DNA from 2 places in the Pseudomonas sp. 9.3L genome. Region 2 is predicted to be linked to the other one. Evidence: riboswitches for the same ligand, from Rfam matches in the RefSeq annotation. Region 2 holds a riboswitch; the other holds the start of a gene.
The links. Region 2 has a riboswitch for manganese ahead of mntP (manganese efflux pump MntP). Riboswitches for the same ligand answer to the same signal wherever they lie in the genome.
Positions count from the first base shown of each region.

Region 1: another riboswitch for manganese. It lies ahead of AC4LE2_RS03850 (TMEM165/GDT1 family protein); the one in region 2 lies ahead of mntP (manganese efflux pump MntP).

Region 1 covers NZ_JBZUBK010000001.1:848,179-858,771, forward strand. The annotation lists gene AC4LE2_RS03820 (1-acyl-sn-glycerol-3-phosphate acyltransferase) at 1-1,034, opposite strand, end outside; gene AC4LE2_RS03825 (CPXCG motif-containing cysteine-rich protein) at 1,109-1,291, shown strand; gene AC4LE2_RS03830 (putative signal transducing protein) at 1,291-1,551, shown strand; gene AC4LE2_RS03835 (SOS response-associated peptidase) at 1,567-2,187, shown strand; gene AC4LE2_RS03840 (M48 family metallopeptidase) at 2,296-3,117, shown strand; gene AC4LE2_RS03845 (tellurite resistance TerB family protein) at 3,137-3,862, opposite strand; gene AC4LE2_RS03850 (TMEM165/GDT1 family protein) at 4,009-4,596, opposite strand; yybP-ykoY riboswitch at 4,607-4,800, opposite strand; gene AC4LE2_RS03855 (methyltransferase) at 4,840-5,838, opposite strand; gene AC4LE2_RS03860 (LysE family transporter) at 6,011-6,640, shown strand; gene AC4LE2_RS03865 (DUF1302 domain-containing protein) at 6,715-8,640, shown strand; gene AC4LE2_RS03870 (DUF1329 domain-containing protein) at 8,662-10,017, shown strand; gene pstS (phosphate ABC transporter substrate-binding protein PstS) at 10,182-10,593, shown strand, end outside.
Region 2 covers NZ_JBZUBK010000001.1:1,569,878-1,580,470, reverse strand. The annotation lists gene AC4LE2_RS07210 (MOSC domain-containing protein) at 1-133, opposite strand, end outside; gene AC4LE2_RS07205 (chemotaxis protein CheV) at 195-1,124, opposite strand; gene yegS (lipid kinase YegS) at 1,205-2,104, opposite strand; gene AC4LE2_RS07195 (molybdopterin molybdotransferase MoeA) at 2,185-3,405, opposite strand; gene moaB (molybdenum cofactor biosynthesis protein B) at 3,389-3,928, opposite strand; gene mobA (molybdenum cofactor guanylyltransferase MobA) at 4,001-4,615, shown strand; gene AC4LE2_RS07180 (YgdI/YgdR family lipoprotein) at 4,682-4,903, shown strand; gene AC4LE2_RS07175 (M10 family metallopeptidase C-terminal domain-containing protein) at 4,961-7,627, opposite strand; yybP-ykoY riboswitch at 7,809-7,983, shown strand; gene mntP (manganese efflux pump MntP) at 7,982-8,548, shown strand; gene AC4LE2_RS07165 (ATP-binding protein) at 8,593-10,512, opposite strand.

The DNA.
Region 1 (10,593 bases), 720 kb from region 2:
AGCTCCTCTTCGCCGAACAGGCTTGCAGCGGGCGGCACGGGCAAGTTGGCGTCCGCGCCTTCCCATTGTGCGTAGGCCAGGTAGTGGACCGGGAACAGCCGATAGCCGCCGAGTACCCGACGGTCGACCTCCGCCGCCAACTGCCGGGCGTCGTCGAAGCCGTCGGTTATGGGGGGTGAGAAGTTGATATGCACCCGGCCCTTATACCCCGTGATGCCTTGCGCGATGCTGATGTCGTCTTCGCCTGGGGCTTTCACGTAGCCCCCCGTCGTTGCACGGATGTACAACTCCCGCGCTTTGGCAAGGTCACACGGATCGTACTCGTAGCTGATCGAAACCGGAGTAAGGTTAAGCGAGCGGATGACGTCTGCGAAGGGCTCGTCCTTTCGGCTCATGTGGAACATCTTGAGAATCGCCGAATCGGTACGGTCATCTCCGTCCTTTGCACGCCCCTCGGCTTGTGCGATCCAGATCGACTGGCCGTCGGTACGAATGGAATGGTTGATGTAGGCCGAAAGCAGCTGATAAGCGGCGAGCTTTTCTCGCCGCCCACTGATGGACCGGTAGACGATAAAACTTTTGTTCAGGCGCATCAGGTCGCTGACGAAGGGCTTTTGCAGCAGGTTGTCGCCGATGGCAATACGGGGCGTGACAAGCCCGGCGTGATACACGGCATAGTTGACGAAGGCCGGGTCCATGACGATATCCCGGTGATTGGCCAGGAACAGGTGGGCTGTGTCGCGGCGCAGCTGGCCCACACCGGTATAGGTGATGCCGTCAGTGGCGCGCTCGATGGTGTGATCTACGTACACCTCGACTTTGTCCTGCAAGGCCGCCACGCTCTCGATGCCTGCGAACTCCTGACGCAGCTTATGAGCGATCAGGGGCCGTAGTGCCCACCCCAGTGGGCCGGCAAAGCGCGGGAAACGAAAGCGCGTGAGGATCTTGAGAAATTCCGGGTCGCCCAGCAAGCGGCTGAGAACGGCCTTCACCTCGGAATCGTCGTAGGGCCGGATAGTATCGAATTCGCCCATATGTGCTCTTGTTGGAAACGGCTAGGGTTATAAACAAACGCGGCATTATACGCATAACTTGCAGGGGTAACCTGATGCTGGAAACCGAGCGTTATCAATGCCCCTGTTGCGGCGAGCCGGTCGAAGCCGTACTCGACCTGTCCGCAGGGGATCAAGACTATGTAGAGGACTGCCCCGTCTGCTGCCGGCCCCTGGTGTTCAGCCTGCAAACCGATGGTGATCAATGGACGCTCGATGTGCGTAGTGAGAACGACTGATGCGCCGCGTGTATGAGCCAGAAAGCCTGCTTGAAGCCGAGTTGCTGGTGAGCATGCTCAGTAGTGAGGGTATCCATGCTCATCTCAGCGGCAGGCATTTGCTGGGGGGTGTTGGCGAGCTGCCTGCGCTGGGCTTGCTGGGGCTGATGGTCGCTGACGAGCAGGCCAACCGCGCACAGGATCTGATCGGTGCGTACAATGCGGCCTTCGTGCTGCCGGCCGACGAGCCTGACAGCTACCCCGGTAGCTTGTTGTGTTGAACGGGAGCCCGGTACATGTGTGGTCGCTATGCGTTGTTCAGGTGGGCCCCGGCCTTCGCTGCCTTGCCAGGGTTCCCCGCACAGCAGCGGTCGCAGTGGAACATCTGCCCTGGCCAGCAGGTGCTCATCGAGCGACAGGCTGAGGGCGGGCGTGAATTGGCCATGGCCCGGTGGGGGCTCACGCCACCCTGGCTCACGGATTTATCGCGCACGCCCTACCATGCCCGCGCTGAAACCCTGGCGGAGCAACCAATGTTTCGCGAGCCGTTCATGGCGCGTCGTTGCCTGATCCCCGCCAATGGCTTCTATGAGTGGCGGGGAGGGGTCCGCAAGCGCCCCTACTGGCTCACCCCGGCGCAAGGGTCATTCCTGCACTTTGCAGCTATTTGGGAAGTATTCCCGGTACAGGAGCAGGTATGGCTGAGCGTGGCGATTGTGACCCAGGCCGCGGCGAGTCAGCGTCGGCCGCTGATACTGGACGCAGAGGCTCAAGCTGCCTGGCTGGACCTCGCCACCCCACTGCCGCGGCTGCACTCCCTGCTGGCGCAGCCTGCCACCGCATTGCTGGAGCGGCCCCTGGCTAACCTGGTGAACGATCCAAAGCTTAACGCCCCCGAGTGCCTGACCCCCGCGTAATGTCCCCATCCAGGCCGTTGCAGTAGCCCGGCAGGTTGTCTGGCCGCATGTGTTTGCCATAGCCATTGCTGCTAGCATGAGTTACCTGGAAACCACAGAGAACCTCCAATGCGTAACTCGTTTGCCACACTGGCCTTGAGCAGCACCCTGCTGCTCGCAGCCTGCCAGGCCGTTAATACCACCAGCGGCGATAGCGTAGGTGTGGAGCGCAAGCAGTACATGTTCAGCATGTTATCCACCGCTGAAGTGAATCAGATGTACGCACAGTCTTATCAGCAGACCCTCACCGAGGCCTCAGGCAAGGGTGTATTGGACAAAACCAGTGCTGAAGCCAAGCGTGTTCAGGCCATCGCAGACCGTCTTATCGCCCAGGCACCCAAGCTGCGCCCGGATTCGGCCCAGTGGAGCTGGGAAGTGAATGTGATCAAGAGCGATGAGCTGAATGCCAACTGTGGGCCAGGCGGCAAGATCATCGTGTACACCGGGCTGATCGACTCGCTGAAGCTGACCGATGACGAGCTTGCCGCAGTGATGGGGCACGAAATTGCCCATGCCTTGCGTGAGCACGGGCGCGAGGCCATGTCCAAGGCCTATGGGATTCAAATGGCGCGGACCGGCGCCGGTGCCTTACTGGGCCTTGGCCAGGATAGCCTCGCCTTGGCCGACACCGTGGTGGAGTACAGCCTGACACTGCCTAACAGTCGCGCCAACGAGAACGAAGCCGACCTGCTGGGCCTGGAGTTGGCCGCCCGTGCCGGCTTTGATCCCAATGCTGCAATTAGCCTATGGAATAAAATGGCAGCGGCCGAAGCGGGCAAGGCGCCACCGGAGTTCACCAGCACTCACCCCTCAAGCACGCATCGCATCGCCGAGCTGCAGGCCGCCATTCCAAAAGTGCAGCCACTGTATCAGGCCGCCAAGAAGGGCTAACGCAGGTCAGAACAGGGGGCTATAGGCTACTATCGGATGCCGCTAGCCCCTTGGCCTGTTGTTCCAAGTGCGCTTTCAACTGCGGTGCCAGCCCCAACGCGGTTGCCAGTTCATCCAGGTAGGTACGTTCGGCAGCCTGCTGATCATCCACCACCAACACGCTGGCCAAGTACATTTCGGAGGCTATGCCAGGGTCGGTAGCATAGCGGGCAACGTCCACTACGCTCAGGGGCTTGGCGATTTCAGCTGCCAGCCAGCGTTGCAGTTCGGGGTCGTCCCCCTGTTTTTCGATCTGTTCTGAAATCTTTTGTTGCTCGTCGGCGTCAATGTTGCCATCGGCCTTGGAGGCGGCAATCAGTGCAAGCAGGATAGCGCGGCCGTGTAATTCGGCAGCAGGCCCTTCAAGGGTATCGATAGTGCTGAACGCCTGTTGCGAGGCTGACGGCTGTTGACGCTGCCAAGCCTGATACGCTTGAAACGCCATCATGCCCAGCGACGCCAGTGCAGCATATTTTCCGCCAGAGCGACGTTGCGAACCCGCCACGCCACCACCGAGCAGGCCGCCCAACAGGCCGCCCAGCCCGCCGAGGCCGCCACTAACGCCCCCGGTGCTGGTGGTGCCAGGGGCACCGCCGCCCAGCAAACCCCCTAGCAAACCACCAAGGCCTCCGGCGCCTTTAGGGCTGCTAGTGCCTGAGGCCTGGCTGCGGCGTAACAGTTTTTCGAGTAAGTCACTGGTATTCATGTGCAGTATCCAAGGGCAAGTGATAAGAAATGGCCAACCTTCGTCGCTATCGACTTAACGTCTTGACCCTCGACCGGAGCGGGTTGTTGCATCCAGGCGGCGCTATGACCACGCCTAGCCGTAATGGTGGAAGGGGCTGTTGCCCCTCAGCCCACCCAACCACTGACCTTCATCGCCTTATAGACCGCGAACGCCGCCAGTACAAAGAATGACAACGCCGCTAACCGGCGAATCATGGTGAGTGGCAGTTTGTCTGCGGCAAAGTTGCCCGCCAATACCACCGGTACGTTGGCTGCTAGCATGCCCAGGGTCGTGCCGATGATGACCCACAGCAGGTGAGGGTACTGGGCCGCGAGCATGACCGTCGCCACTTGGGTTTTGTCGCCGATTTCTGCCAGGAAGAAGGCGATCAATGTGGTCACGAAAGGCCCATAAGACTTACCGGTACGGCTCTCGTCGTCGTCGATCTTGTCAGGCACCAGGGTCCAGAGGGCCGTGGCGGTGAAGCTGGCTGCCAGAATCCAGTGCAGCACGGTGTCGGAGAGGACGTTACTGACGAAGGCGCCCAGTGCCCCGGCGGCCGCATGGTTGGCGAGGGTCGCGGCAACGATGCCTGCAATGATGGGCCAGGGCTTGCGGAAACGCGCGGCAAGAATAAGCGCCAACAGTTGGGTCTTGTCACCGATTTCGGCTAGGGCAACGACCCCGGTTGGGACAAGCAGGGATTCAAGCATCAGGCTTCCTACAGGGGCGGGTCAACACGACTATGACACGTACTACCTCCCCGCCCCGGGTAAGGTGAACGTGTCATAGGTCTGGTCAAACCGGCCGGTGCCGCTGATGGGCACGGGGGTCGCAGCGCCATGGCCTTCTGGCCAAGTATGTTGACGCATGCCTGTGAGCCAGGCTCACGGAGACTACTCCCCTAGGACGGTGCGGATTCTGCCTAGCCTGTGTCAGGAGTGCAAGACTTACCGTTATCGCAGCGCGCGGTACACCTTGAAGCCATCTGCCTGCGCCAGCACCGTGCAGTGGCGCAGGTGCGCCTCTATCAAGGGTTGGTAACGCAGGAAGCTGTTAGCAACCAAACGAAGCTGGCCGCCCGGCACCAGGTGTGCCGAGGCCCGTTGCAGAAGCGCCTCGCTAGCACGGTAATCGGTATGTACGCCGGTGTGAAATGGAGGGTTGGTGACGATTGCGCTCAGGCCTTGTGGCGCCGCTTCGATACCGTCGGCGCACAGTAACTCGGCCTCCAGGCCGTTGGCGGCCAGTGTAAGGCGAGCACTGGCGATGGCGAACGCATCCACATCCAGCAGGGTGACCCGTGCCTCTGGATAACGTCGCTTGAGCGCTGCGCCCAGTAGGCCTGCACCGCAACCGAAGTCGAGCAGGTGGTCGCCTGCCAGGCCGTTGAGGTGGCCCAGCAGCAAGCGCGTGCCACGGTCCAGGCGGCCATGGCTGAACACGCCCGGTAAGGTCACCACGTCAAGCGGGGCGGCCTCTGGTAGATCCAGGGTGAACCGTTGGGCGAGGCTGTTCAGGTCGGGTGCGGTCGGCGGCTGCACGACCGTGACTTCCCATAGCTGGCAATGGCGGGCGCTGTCCAGCTTGCGCGCCTTGCCAAAGGCCGACAGTTGGCGAGCAGCCCCCTCGATGCCACCGCGTTTTTCGCCTACCAGAAACAGGCTGCGCCCTTCCAGGCGGCTTGCCAAGGCTTGGAGCAGATAGGCTGTCAGCTCTCGCGCCTTGGGTAAAAATAGCACCGCAGCGGTAAGGTCGGTGTCAGGCGCAGTGACGCCGAAGCTCACGCGCTCAGCATGACGCTGAACCAACCCTGCATGGTCAGTGGCGTTCCAGCTCCACCCCAGCGCAGCAGGAAGCTGATCCAGCAGGCCGTCGGCGGACAGCCCGGCGATCAATACCTGACCCTCAAACAGATGGGCCTGGCGAAGCAGCACTTCACTGCGCGGGTCCATGGCAAGCTCCTGGCAAAACGCCAAGTCTACCAGAGGGGCGAGGTCAACTGGCACTGGCGGCGCCAGGGGAAGGGCAGTGATCGGCCGCTTCGCGGCTAACTGTATCTGTCGGCAGGGTACACGAGCAGATAAGCTAAACTGCTGGCGCGTGAAAGCACCTTAGGAGAGAGGCATGTATTGGAGTGAGTTCTTGGCGGTGGCCGCCATTCACCTGCTGGCCGTGGCCAGCCCTGGCCCGGACTTCGCCGTAGTGGTACGCGAGAGCGTGACCCATGGCCGCCAGGCCGGCACTTGGACCGCCCTGGGCGTAGGCTCAGCCATTTTCTTGCATGTGGGCTATTCGCTGTTAGGGATTGGCCTGATCGTTTCGCAATCGATCGTGCTGTTCAATGTCCTTAAATGGATGGCCGCCGCCTACCTGGTGTATATCGGCTTCAAAGCATTACGTGCGGGCCCTGCTGAAGCGAATGCGTGCGCGGCCCAAGGCACTGGCCCGGCCCGCACGCCCAAGGCTGCGTATGCTGCCGGGTTCATGACCAACGGGCTCAACCCCAAGGCGACCTTGTTCTTCCTCTCGTTGTTTACCGTGGTCATCAACCCGCATACGCCGCTGGGCGTCCAGGCGGGGTATGGGGTGTACCTGGCGGTGGCTACCGCTGCCTGGTTTTGCCTGGTTGCCCGCGTGTTTAGCCATCAGCGGGTACGTGATGGCTTTGCGCGCATCGGCCATTGGTTCGACCGTATCATGGGGGCCGCCTTGATCGCATTGGGCGTGAAGATAGCCACCAGCGAGCTGCATTGAGTTGCCGCTCAGCCCCTAGCCACGCTGGCAGCCCCTGGCCGCCTCGTTAACACGCATGCCCCGGAGTACTACCGATGATCCGTTCCTTGTGGCAGCGAGGCAGGCTGCCGCTGGCCGTGAGCCTTGCTTCTACCATTGCCTCACCCGCCTTCGCCGTGAGCTTTAACGTGGGGGAAGTGGAAGGGCAATTTGACTCTTCCTTGTCTATCGGCTCCAGTTGGTCCACCGCCCACCCCAATGCGCGCCTGATCGGCGTAAACAACGGCGGGCATGGCCTGTCGCAGACGGCTGACGATGGTCGCCTGAATTTCAAGAAAGGCGAGACCTTCTCCAAGATCTTCAAAGGCGTGCATGACTTGGAACTCAAGTATGGAAACACGGGGGTGTTTCTGCGCGGCAGCTATTGGTACGACTTCGAACTCAAAGACGAAGGCCGGCCGTTCAAAGCTGTTAGCGAACATGGGCGCAAAGAAGGCGCGAAGTCATCCGGCGCGCAGCTGCTGGATGCCTTCATCTACCACAACTATGCCATTGGCGACCTTCCCGGCACCGTGCGCCTCGGCAAACAGGTGGTGAGCTGGGGAGAAAGCACGTTCATCGGTAACGCCATCAACAGCATCAACCCGATTGATGTGTCTGCGTTTCGCAGGCCTGGTGCAGAGATCAAAGAGGGCCTGATCCCCGTCAATATGTTCTACCTGTCACAAAACCTGACAGACAACCTCTCCGCCGAAGGCTTCTACCAGTTGGAGTGGGACCAGACCGTCGCGGATAACTGCGGCACCTTCTTTTCCCAGTCAGATGTCATCGCCGATGGGTGCAGCAATAACCTTGCGGTATTGCGCAGCCGTTCGGCCCTCGACACCTCCCTGGCGACGACGGGCCTTTCACCTGCCGTGCGTGCCTCTGTGCTGAACAGCTTGGGCGGGCAGGGCGCGGCCTTCAGCGAAGAGGGGCTGGTGGTAACGCGAGGCCGCGACCGTGATGCACGTGACAGTGGCCAGTTCGGCGTGGCAATGCATTACAACGTCGAGCCGTTGGCGACCGAATTCGGCGCCTATTACCTGAATTACCACAGCCGCCTGCCGGTGTTCAGTGGCCAGGCCGGTGGCGCCAGTGCCTACAGCGCCGCCAACCTGGTGGGGTCGCTGGCCGGTGCAGGGGTGCCCACCGCCACGGCACGGGCCCTGGCCGCCACCTTGTTGCCTGTAGCCGTGAGCGGCAGCGGCCGCTACTTCGTGGAGTACCCCGAAGACATCCATTTATATGGCTTGAGCTTTTCTACCACGCTACCCACCGGAACCGCTTGGAGCGGCGAGCTGAGCTACCGCCCCAATGCGCCTGTGCAGATCAACACCACGGACATCCTGTATTCGGCGCTGTCGCCCCTGAGCCCAAACGTCTCGCAGCTGCAGGGTACGCCTGGGGCAGAGCAGTCTGGCTACCGCCGCAAAGAGATCACCCAGTTACAAACCACCTTCACCCATTTCTTCGACCAAGTGATGGGCGCAGACCGCCTGACCCTGGTGGGAGAGGTGGGCTGGACCCACGTGGGCGGTTTAGATAGCACCTCGTCGCTGCGCTATGGGCGCGACCCCAACTACGGCCCCGGCCCTTTGCCCAATGGGCAGTGCCAGGCGCTGAACGCCGGCACGCTGGCGGGAGGGCCGCAACAGGGCCTGAGCCGGTATTGCGAGAATGATGGATTCACCACCACCGACGCCTGGGGCTATCGGATGCGGGCGATCTGGGACTTCAACAACGCGATTGCCGGGATCAATCTCAAGCCCAGCCTGGCCTGGTCGCACGATGTAGACGGCTATTCGCCTGGCCCCGGAGGCAACTTCGAAGAAGGGCGCAAGGCGGTTAGCCTGGGCCTGGATGCCGACTATTTGCACACCTATACGGCAAGCCTGTACTACACCAACTTCTTCGACGGCAAGTACAGCACGGTGGATGACCGTGACTTCGTGGCCATGAGCGTCGGCATCAACTTCTAAAGGGATAACCGCATGAGTGCAATGAAGCCTGTGCTGTGGGCCTGCGCCTATGGCCTGACAATAATGGCGAGCACCGGGTGGGCGGCAGTACCTGAGGGCGAAGCCGCCAGGCTGGGCACTACGCTGACCCCCATGGGGGCCGAACCTGCGGGCAACGCCGAGGGCACGATCCCTGCCTGGGCACCGCTGCCCAAGACCGCAGGCGCGGTAGACGGCAAAGGGTTTCTCGCCAACCCCTATGGGCACGAGCAACCGTTATGGGTCATCGATGCCGCCAACGTTGATCGATACGCCAACAGGCTGTCGCCTGGGCAGGTGGCGATGATCAAGCGCTACCCGGACACCTACCGCCTGCCGGTGTACCCAGGGCACCGTGGCTCGACGGTGCCTGAGGCGGTGTTTGCTGCAATCAGGAAGAACGCTAGCCAGGCCCGGCTGGTTGCCGACGGTAACAGTGTGGAACACTTCAGTGCGGCCATACCGTTTCCCATTCCGCACAACGGGCTGGAGGTGGTGTGGAACCACATCACCCGGTATCGGGGTGGTGCCATCAGCCGTACGATCAATCAGGCCACGCCTCAGCCCAATGGCGCTTACACCTTGGTGTCGTTCAAGGATTCCTTCGTGTTTCGTGAGCGTATGAAGGGGTTCGACCCGGCCAACCCTGGCAATGTGCTGTCCTACTTCAAGCAGGAAATCACCGCGCCTGCGCGGCTGGCCGGCACGGTACTGCTGATCCACGAAACCCTTGACCAAGTGAAGGAGCCCCGCAACGCGTGGGTGTACAACGCCGGTCAACGCCGCGTGCGCAAAGCCCCGCAGGTCACCTACGACAGCCCCGGCACGGCGGCCGACGGCATGCGCACTGCCGACAACCAAGACATGTTCAACGGCGCCCCCGACCGTTACGACTGGGCACTGATGGGTAAGCGGGAGATGTATATCCCGGTCAATAGCTATGCACTGGACGCGCCTTCATTGACTTACGCCGATATCCTCAAGCCAGGGCACATCAACCAAGACCTGACCCGCTACGAGCTGCGCCGGGTATGGCACGTGGTCGCCACACTCAAGCCCGACGCTTCGCACCTGTACGCCAAGCGCGACTTTTATTTCGATGAGGACACTTGGCAAGCTGCTGAAGTAGACCACTACGACAACCAAGGCAAACTCTGGCGCGTGGCCGAGGCCCATGCTCAGGACTACTACAACTACCAAGTGCCCTGGACTACCCTGGAAACCCTGTACGACCTCAGTAATGGGCGCTACTTGGCGCTTGGGATGAAAAACCAGGAAAGGCATGCGTATAACTTCGAATACACGGCCAACCCCTCCGATTATTCGCCCAATGCGCTGCGCCAGGAAGGCATCCGCTAACACTCCGAGCAGGCCATTACAGCGGGTTGCCAGTAGGTGCAACCCGGCAATGTCCTAATGCCATGTTTTAAACAGACTGTCATCAAAAGGTCACATTCAAAGCATTAAATCAGCACGGCCAACTTCCGTGGAATGACTCCACCGGACCCAACTGAGGTGTTGCCGTGAATTTGCTGACCAAAAATCGCCTATCGATTTTGCTGGCTTCGCTGTGCCTTTCTGGCGCTGCCCATGCGACCGACGTTACCGGCGCGGGCTCAAGCTTTGTTTTCCCCGTACTCTCCGACTGGAGCAAGGAATATTCCAAGGGCAGCGGCAACCGTATCAACTACCAATCGATCGGGTCGGGTGGTGGCATCGCTCAAATAAAGGCAGCAACCGTAGACTTCGGCGCCTCCGATGCGCCGCTGAGTGCTGAAGACCTCAAGGCCGGTGGCCTGGGTCAGTTCCCTGTAGTGATCGGCGGGATCGTGCCGGTCGTTAACGTTGAAGGCGTAGAGCCCGGCCAGCTCAAGCTGGATGGCGATACCCTGGCCAAAATCTTCCAGGGCACCATCACCACCTGGAACGACCCGG
Region 2 (10,593 bases):
AGCGCCCTGTCGCTTCGTCTACGAACATCCAGCGACGGTCCCCTGCCAGCCCCAAGGCGTCGACGGCAGAACGCGCCAGGGTTTCGCCCAGGATGGATTTGATAGGGTAGCGGTAGAGGGCAGATAAACGCATGGGCGAACCTTAAATAAGTACGGGCCCGCCTAGCTTAACCGATGACAGCCAAGGCCTGCGCCTAACCGTGTTCCATTTCCAGGCGCTGGCGCACCACCTCTACCAGGCGGTCGGGCTGGAATTTGGACAGGAAGTTATCGCACCCGACCTTCTTGACCATGGACTCGTTGAAGCTCCCCGACAGGGACGTATGCAGCACCACATACAGGTCCTTCAGGCGGGGATCCTGACGAATCTCGGTGGTCAGCCGATAACCGTCCATTTCAGGCATTTCAGCATCGGTAAAGACCATCAGCAATTTGCTGCATACGTCTTCACCGGCATCGGCCCACTTTTGCAACATCCGCAGCGCCTTGAGGCCATCGCTCGCCACATGCAGCACCACACCCAACTGGGACAAGGTATCGCGCAACTGCGCCAGGGCCACGGTGGAGTCGTCTACCAGCAGAATTTCCCGACCGCGGGCCTTGGCCAACATGGCGTCTTCAAGCTTTTCCTTGGACACGCGCGCATTGTAAGGCACGATTTCCGCCAGTACCTTTTCGACGTCGATAATCTCTACCAGCTTGTCCTCTACCCGGGTAATTGCCGTGAGGTAGTGCTGTCGCCCCGCGCTGGCGGGTGGAGGCAGGATGGACTCCCAGTTCATGTTAATGATGCGATCCACACCACCCACCAAAAACGCCTGCACCGACCGGTTGTATTCAGTCACGATGATGGTGCTGTCCGGCCCTGGCTGCAATGGGCGCATGCCGATGGCTTGGGACAGGTCAATCACGGGCAAGGTTTGCCCTCTGAGGTTGACCACTCCGCACACATACGTATGGCGTTGGGGCATCAACGTGAGCTTTGGCAGCTGTAGCACTTCCTGCACTTTAAACACGTTGATCGCAAATAACTGTCGCCCCGCCAAGCGAAACATCAGGATTTCTAGGCGGTTTTCCCCCACCAATTGGGTGCGCTGATCGACGCTGTCAAGAATACCGGCCATGGAAGTCCCTACGGGTTGGATGAGGCATGTACGGGCTATCGGCCCCCGCCTCTCAAACTTGAACCCGTGCCAACGGCGGCTTAGTCGGGCTTGCCCAGTAATGGGCAGTTGTGTGGCAGATGAACGCGAATAGCAGCGGCCCGCGCCGTAAACCGCAAGTCATTACCCTGTAGGGGCTCACCGTCGAGGTTGATGTCCAACCCTTGGGCGCTTTGAATCTCTACCCACGGCAGGCGGACACGGATGAACAGGTTATCTAGCCCCAGGCCGCCGGCGAGCAGCTCTTTGAGAGTAGACACCACTTCGGTGGGGGCAGGCAGTATGCTGACGTCCAGCAAGCCGTCGTCTGCGTAGGCCGTGGGGCACAGTACGTGCCCTCCGCCTGCCTGCCGACCGTTACCGATGCCCAAAGCCAGCAGTTCACCTTCCCAGCGAAAGTCCGGGCCGTGAAGTACGCCGGAGGCCGCACGTAGTTCACTGAAGCGAGACAGCCCGGTAAACAGATACGCCGCGCCCCCCAGGACCTTTTTGAGGTCCTCAGAGGTACTGGCTGTCACTTGGCTGCCAAAGCCACCCGTGGCCATGTTCAAGAAGATCTGGCCGCCTACTTCGCCCAAATCCACTGGCCGGGCAGGCTGGTCAAGCAAGGCCAGCGCGCCCTTGGGTTCTAGCGGAACCCCAGCTGCCCTGGCGAAATCGTTAGCGGTGCCCAGTGGCAACAGGGCCAGGGTGGCGTCGCCTTGACTGAGCGCCAACGCTTCGGCCACGTCGCGCAAGGTGCCATCGCCGCCGCCTGCGATCAGTGTGGGATAGCCTGCAGCAATACCCTCTTCCACCAAACGGGCTGCGTCGCCCCCTTCCCACGTAGGGCGCACGGCGATCTCCCAGCCTTCGTCGCGCTTAGCGTTCACGGCGGCGCGTACGTCTTCATTGAGCGCTTGCTTGCCGTGCAAAATCAGCCATGCCTTACGTGTATGCATTCGTCTACCCTTTCGCAGAATCAGCCATTGGGGATGTGACCACGGGCAGGCTGAAAAAGCGCCAGGCGCTGAAGAGATTCTTACGTCAGCAGCTCACTCATGGGAATAAAGCGTACCGGGTCGCCTTCTGCCACTGCCTGCCCTTCAGGCACCTCCACCAGCCCGTCGGCCCAGGCAGCACTGCGCAGTACGCCCGAACTTTGATTAGGGTACAGCTGGGCTCGCCCACCTTCGATGCGCGCGCGCAGAAACTCCCGGCGGCTGCCTACCGGCCATGAAAAACCTGCAATCACGTCGTAGCGTCGAGGGTGCACCTGAGCGCAACCCATGCGCCGCAGCAAGTAAGGCCGCGCCAGCAGCGCAAAGGTTACCAGCGTAGACGCCGGGTTGCCGGGCAGCCCGATCACTACCGTGCCCTGGTAGTGGCCCACAGTCAGTGGCTTGCCTGGTTTGATCGCCAACTTCCATAAGGCCAGCTCACCGTCTTCACGCAGCGCATGGCCGAGAAAATCTGCTTCGCCAACGGACACCCCGCCTGTTGTGAGGATCACATCTACACCCTTAAGCTCGGCCAAGGTATGTCGCGTCAAGGCCAAGTCATCAGCAACGATGCCTGCGTCTATGACCTCACACCCGCTGCGGGCCAGCCAAGTGCACAGCAATTGCCGGTTGCTGTTGTAAATCTGGCCTGGGGCCAAAGGCATGCCCGGTGCCACCAGTTCGTCGCCGGTTGACAGCACCGCAACGCGCGCTTTGCGCCTAACAGTGAGCAGCGCCCTGCCGAGGGTGGCCGCCAGGCCCAACTCGATGGGCCCTAGGCGAGTGCCTGCTTCCAGCACGCGGTCGCCGGCCCGGCATTCCTGCCCCTGGGGCCTGACGTTCAAGCCTGCACGTGCTGGCTGGGTGAACACCACCCGGCCATCGGCGCCTACTTGAGCGTTTTCTTGCATCTGCACACAGTCCGCGCCTTCAGGCAATGGCGCGCCGGTGAAGATACGGGCACAGGTTCCAGGCTGAAGCGCCCCAGGGGCATGCCCGGCGAGGATGCGGGCAGAGACCAGCATGGGCTCGCCGGCCCCGTCAGCACTGGCGAGCGCATAGCCGTCCATGGCGCTGTTGGGCCACGCGGGCAGGTCCGCAGGGGCAATAAGCGGCGCGGCAAGTACCCGGCCATCGGCGGCCTCCAGGGGCAAGGTTTCACTGCCGACCAGTGGTGTGGCGTCAGCCATTGCCAGCAATCGCTCGACGGCGTCGCCCAGCGGCATCAGGCCGCGCTGGCCTGGCTCAGCCACGGGTGCCACACGGGGTAGCCTGCTTGAGGTGCGGCACGAAATTGCACGGGCGATGACGGTTGTCCAATTGCTCGGCCAATATGCCATCCCAGCCGGTGCGACAGGCATTGGTCGATCCCGGCAAGCAGCACACTAAAGTGCCGTTGGCGAGGCCCGCGAGCGCGCGGGACTGAACCGTCGAGGTACCGATATCCGCGACTGAAATCTGTCTAAACAGCTCACCGAAACCGTCGATGTGTTTGTCCAGCAGGCACGCCACCGCTTCCGGTGTGCTATCGCGCCCGGTAAACCCGGTACCGCCGGTAATAAGCACCACTTGTACTTCGTCATCGGCAATCCAGGTGGCCACCTGAGCGCGAATCTTGTAGAGGTCATCCTTGAGCAGTACCCGTGCTGCCAGCCCATGGCCGGCAGCGGTCAAACGGTCTACGAACAGTTGACCGGAGGTATCGGTGTCTTGGGTACGGGTGTCACTGACCGTCAATACAGCAATATTGAGGGATACAAAGGGGGCGTCGGCCTTGGCACTCATGGCACGTTCCAGTTGTTGAGGAAAACGCCGGGTGTTATATCACAGCCACCCTCCCTTCGCCTTGAGCCCGCCATGGATTCGCAACCTGCCACCTCGCTACCACCCTCTGTGCTGCTGCTTGCCGGTGGCCAGGGCTTACGAGTAGGAGGCGCGGACAAAGGCCTGCTCCCCTGGAAAGGCACGGCCATGATCGAGCATTTGCACAGGCGGGTGCGGCCACTCACGGACGATGTGATTATTTCCTGCAACCGCAATACAGATCGCTACGCCCCGTACGCCGACCAGCTAGCCACAGACAGCGAGCCTGGGTTTCCAGGGCCCATGGCCGGGTTGCGCGCAGGGCTGGCGCTGGCCAGGCATTCCCGGCTGCTGGTGCTGCCTTGCGATGTGCCCGGCGTGGACGATGCCTTGCTGTGTGCCATGCTGGCCGCCCATGCGCAGCAGCCTGAGGTGCCTTTGATCGTTCGCCAGGGAGGAAAATGGGAGCCCTTGTTGTGCGTAGTGCCGTGCGCCCTGCGTGCAGCGTTCGACAGTGCCTGGGCCCAGGGCGAGCGAAGCCCTCGACGCGTACTGCTGGCCCATACGCCCCAAGCGCTGGACTGCCCGGCCGACGACCCCCGGCTGCGCAACCTCAACACCCTGTTGCTGATGCAGACCCAAGGCGATGCGCAGGACTCACTCGCGTGAGGAACTTGCTCGGGCCCGCTGCGTCTTAACGGGGTTAACACACACTAGCCTTTCCGGAGACACGACATGTCCAACAGGATCCTTCCCGCCCTTTTGCTCGCAGCTGGCCTGGCCACCTTGGCGGGATGCTCCACGCCCACGGTCATCACGCTCAACGACGGCCGTGAAATCCAGGCGGTTGACACGCCTAAGTACGATGATGATTCCGGGTTCTACGAAATCGAGCAGCTTGACGGCAAGCAGACCCGGGTCAATAAAGACCAGGTACGTACCGTTAAAGAGCTGTAACGCTTCGCCCAGCGCCCTCTCGCACGTCTGAATGTGCTGAGGGCGCTGGTATCGCTGTTATGAAAGGGTGAGCGTCGAGTCAGGGTGTGCCAGCCCTAGCACTGTTACTTCACTGTGAGCCGGCATGGCTGCGGTTGCCACTGCAGTGTCGAGCGCTGGCGGTGTGGCGGCAAACACAAAGTTGTCCGCCGTCAGCGTTGCCTTGAAATCCCCCGCGAGCGAAACCTCAAATTGACGCCCAGCGCTATCTGCTTCGCTTGACTGCACATACGTACGGTCAGTGTTAGCGCTATAGGTGAGCTTCAAAGTGCCATTGTAGCCGTCGCCTAGCCCCGTGAACCCCAAGGCTGATACGTCGATACGGTCTGCTGATACGAGAAAGTCGCTGAACAAGGAATCACCGATCAGATCAGCGGCACCATGGTAGCTGTCGCTCACCTTCTGGTACACGAAGGTGTCGGCGCCGCTTTCGCCATGCAACTGGTCAGCGCCACCGCCGCCAATCAACACGTCGTCACCGGCACCGCCCCACAGGGCATCGAAACTGTCGCCGCCCACCCGCCGCTCATTCAGCGGACCGCCGGAAGTACCTGAGCCGCCATGAGACTCCCGCTCGGCATTGGGAGCGGGTATCGAGGGCGCCAGAATGAAGGCGTCAGCGGTGGTGCCCCGGTTATCGTTCAAAAAACCACTCGTGAGCAGGGTGAGTGCGAAGCGGTTACCGGCTTCGTCGGCGTCGAGGGACTCGATCGTGGTCAGCCCCGTATCGCTACTATAGGACCAGGTCAATGTGCCGTTGTGGCCGTTCCCGATGCCGGTGAAACCTAGCGCAGAGACATCGATCAGGTCGCCCGCTCCTTGGCTGAAGTCCATTAGCAGATCAACGTGCCGGCTACCGTCGTTATCGTTGATATAGCTGTCGCTCAGCGCCTTGTAAACGAACGTGTCGTGGCCCTCACCGCCCGTTAGCCGGTCTGCACCGGCATCGCCCTGCAAACGGTCGTCCCCTGATCCGCCACCAAGGGTATCGTCGCCCTCGCGACCTATCAGCAGCGCACCGCCCTCGCGAGTGGTCGTGAAGGTATCGGCGCGGTTGCTACCGACCCAGCGGCCGTAGAAATTAGCGTCGGTCAGGCTGCCTTGGTAATCGCCGCTCAGCGCCAGCTTGAACCGGTAGCCATCGGCGTCGGCGTCCAGGCTTTGCAGGTAGGTGGTGTTGCTGCTGCTGTTATAGCTGAGCTGCAGCGTGCCGTTGTGGCCATCGCCCAGGCCTTTGAGGCGAAGAGCAGTAAGGTCCAGCTGGTCGTGGGCCGAATCGAAGTCCAGGATGCGGTCGTGGGTATCGCCAGCAGCACTGGCGTAGCTGTCCTGCCGACGGGCGTACACGAACACGTCATCGCCCGAGCCGCCGGTGAGGCGGTCCGCGCCCTGCCCCCCGTCTAGCACGTCATTGCCAGCCCCGCCGTCCAGCACATCGCGGCCGCGGCCTGCGTGCATCACTTCTGTGCTCGGCGTACCCACAAGGTGGTCGGCGCCGTCGCTGCCCAAAAACGTAAAGGTGATCTTTTGGGAGTTAGCAGTCATATGATCAATATCACTGATCGCCTGCCCCTGCTGCGTGTGGCTGATGACGTTGCCGTAAAACGGTCGGTAATAGGAGCCCTCGGAAGCATAGCGATCTTCCAGCCCATAGGTTGACTGGTCGCTGCCAACGATAACGTTGTCCGCCAGGTCGTAGTTTTTATCCGCGGTGTAGGCCTGCCCCTGAGCGTTGGTGAAGGCATCCACAAGGATCTCTGCGGCAGGGCCACGCTGCGCGTTATCGTGGATGTAGTTCTGGTAAACCGCCGCATAGTCGGTGCCGAGCAAGGCAATGCCTTCCTTGCCATTGCCATAAACTTCAGTGTGGCTCACACCAATGCCTTGGAACCCCTGAATCTGAATGCCGGCACCACCGTTGCCATGCACCGTGCCACCCACGATGCCGCCCTGCACGAACAGGTGTTGCGAGGCCACCCCTGTCAGCAAGACCCCATTGCCAGCGTTGTCGTACGCGTCGTTGCTCGAAAACGTAAAGGGGCTGGAGTTTCCAACGCCTCCGACCATATCGAACCCGTCACCCTGGTTTCGATAAGCCTTGTTGTCGCTGAAGGTGATGTCGTCTGGGCGTACCTGCTCAACCTTGAACTCAGTGGCAAAACCGTCGCCATCGTTGTCATGGGCCAAGCTGTCAGACACCCGCGCGTTTGTCGTGAGCGCTTGGGCGCGTAGCCCGTCGCCACTGAAGTTCTGCAACTCCACGCCCGCAACACTTAGGCCTGTGGTATGGGCCTTGTCACCGGTCGCGCTACCGGTAACGATGCCATCTACCGTGCCACTGGTGTTGGCCTTGTTGCCGTCCAGGGTCAGGTTGCTGATGGTCGCCCCTGTGGTGTTGGCATTGGCTACGGTGTGAATCAGCCCCGCCACGTCAGTACTGGAACCGTCGGCCAGCTTGAGGGTGGTCAGCCCCATGCGTTCGCCGTTGAGCGTCACGTTGCTTTTGAGGGTTAGCGAGCCGCCGTCACTGTTGGCGCCACTGACGATGTAGGTGCCGTGGGGCAGATACACTTCCCCGCCGCCCGCCTTCGCGGCGGCATTGATCGCTTTTTGAATGGCCAGGGTATCGTCGCCGACACCATCACCCTTGGCACCGAAGTCCATCACATTAAAGGTCGTGGTCATTATTCAGCCCTGTTAGTAGAAAAAGAACGCCGAACGACAACCGCGAAGCTGACCTGACTATCAGGCTCACCTGCAAGGTAAGCGGCAGCTCTGTGACCGCTGCGGCTACACCGGGTTCGTGATTCAGACCACAGACGTTTTTTTCACAACCCCAATGGCACCATCACCGCCCCACTAGGGACCCCGTTGGGGAGTAGCCTGCCCAGGACTTGCATCCTGGAGCGTTCGTATCAACATTCTCGGCCGTAAGCCGTGGTACGAACACCGTCGTGGTTGGCGAGACCAGCGATACCTCCATGCCTAAGGTCGGGCGTGTGGCGGTGTCGTTGACTCAGTGCCCGGCCGGACGTCACCGTGAACCCTTTATCCCTTTTGTTCGTAGCCCTTGCCATGTCCACTGACGCGTTCGCGGCAGCCATCGGCAAAGGCTCCAGCCTGCACAAGCCACGCCTGCGTGATGCCTTGCGTACCGGGCTTATCTTTGGCGTGATCGAGGCGATTACCCCCATCATTGGCTGGAGCATCGGGCGCGCGGCCAGCCACTGGGTCGAACGTTGGGATCACTGGATCGCCTTTGGCCTGCTGCTGGGCTTGGGCGCTCATATGATCTACAACGGGCTCAAGCAGGAGGTGGAGGAAGCCGAGAAGCCAAAACGTCATTCTGCGATGCTGTTGGTCGCCACCGCCGTGGCCACCAGTATCGATGCCCTCGCTGTAGGCGTAGGCCTGGCGTTCGTCAACGTCAATATTCTAGTGGCCGCCTCAGCCATCGGCCTGGCAACTACCCTGATGGTGACCCTCGGGGTAATGCTGGGGCGTGTGCTGGGTACCCTGGTGGGCAAGCGCGCAGAGACTGTCGGCGGCCTGGTACTGATCGTCATAGGTGCCACGATTCTCTACGAGCACTTGTCAGCGGCCTGACCATCGCCCTGCGCGGTTGGGGTACGGAAGCCTGCGGGCGCTCTTCAGGCGCCCGTCATCAATGTATCAACTGCGGCCTTGAGGTCTGTCCAGGTGAAGGGCTTGAGTAGCAGCTGCACTTGCCCTGGATCGAATGCCGCTGCAGGCACTGCATTTTCCGAAAAGCCGGTGATAAACAACACCTTCAAACCAGGGTGCGCGTGCAGGGCACGGGTGGCGAGCTCATCACCACTCATGCCCCCCGGCATGCCGATGTCAGTGACCATCAGTTTCAACTCCGGAAACCGGGCCAATTGCTCCAAGGCGCCTTGCGCCGCATCGGCCTTGTACACCTCATAGCCCTCTTCCTCCAGCACTTCGCTGACCAAGGTACGGATAGCCATCTCATCGTCCACCACCAGTACTTGCCCTTGGGCCAGCTTATTGGGCACTAGCCCTTCGGCAACCGAGTGACTGGCCGTTTCCGGTAAGGGGCCGGTGTAGAGCGGCATGAACACACTCACCGTCGTGCCTTTGCCAGGCACCGATTCGATCCGCGCGTCCCCAGAGGATTGACGCGCGAAGCCATACACCATCGACAGGCCCAGGCCTGTGCCTGCGCCCAGAGGTTTGGTGGTAAAGAAGGGATCGAAGGCGCGCTCCAGCACCTCGATGGGCATACCAGTGCCGGTGTCCGTTACCTGGATCAACAGATAGTCGCCAGCAGTGAGCGGCGCGCCTACCACTGGCGCACGGACCGTGGCCTGGCTGACCTTCACCGTCAGGTTACCGCCTTGGGGCATGGCGTCCCTGGCATTGATGCACAGGTTCAGTAGGGCGTTTTCCAACTGGTGCGCGTCGCAACAGCACCATAGCGGTACCGGCGGCAATACCAGCGTGAGCTCGATCCGCGGTGTTAGGGTGCGGCTAATCAGGTCGGTCATACCCCGCACCAGCGCTGCCGGTTCGATCAGCTTGCTGTCCAGGGTTTGGCGCCGGGCGTAGGTCAATAACCGATGAGTAAGCGCGGCTGCCCGCACCGACGCGCTCTGGGCCATACCAATGTAGCGCTCCAGGCCCTCGATGCGGCCTTGGCTAACTCGCAGGTTCAGCAGCTCCAGGCTGCCACTGATCACGCTTAGCAAATTATTGAAGTCGTGGGCGAGCCCACCGGTAAGTTGGCCAATGGCTTCCATCTTCTGGCTTTGGCGCAACTGAGAACTCACGTGCTCCAGCGCTTCCTGCCGCTCTTTGGCCTGAGTAATGTCCCTGGCCACGGCAAAATACTTGCCGTCCCGCCGCGCGATACGCCAGTTCAAGTGCAAGCGCGCGCCGTTTTTTCGCAAGCCCTCGGTATCCAGCTCTACCGCCCCACGTTCGCTCAACCCACGCAAGGCGTCGGCTAGCTCAAGGGGCGAAATAAAGTCCGAGAAGGTGCCGCCTTTCAACTCAAGCTCGGTCCAGCCAGTGTTAGCCGACCACGCAGGGTTCATCGCTAACAGCTCGCCTTTACCTGACAACGCGCAGATGAGGTCGGGAGATACGTTCCATACGCCATCGCGCTCTTGGGTGCGGCGCTCCACCTCCTCTTCCAGGCGTTGATTGATTCGCGACACGCTGTTCAGGCTCTGGCGCAAAAAAGCACACACCACCGCCATGACGAAGCTCACCACACCAAAGCTCAAGGTGTTTGCCCAAGCAGTCCAGTTACGGTCAAAGCCCACTGGCCCTATGAACAGATATTGCGCGGACAGCACTGCAATGACCGTCCCTAATGCCGACGGCCCTACCCCAAAGCAAAAGCCTGAAAACATTAAACCTGGGATGAAAAACAGATAAGGCAACGCCGTACTGGGTAGCTGCGCCCTCAGCGCACAGCACAGGCCGATCACCACGGCAGTGCCCACATAGCGAATCGGCCGATTATGCTCGATGCGAGCGAGCCGAAGGGTAACGGCCAGCAGTGCGGAGAACGGGGTGGGCAAGGGGTGACTCCAGGTAGGCAATCAGGCGGGCGGCAGAGCTTGCTACCCTTTGGCACATTATCGACCACGCCTGCCCGGCCT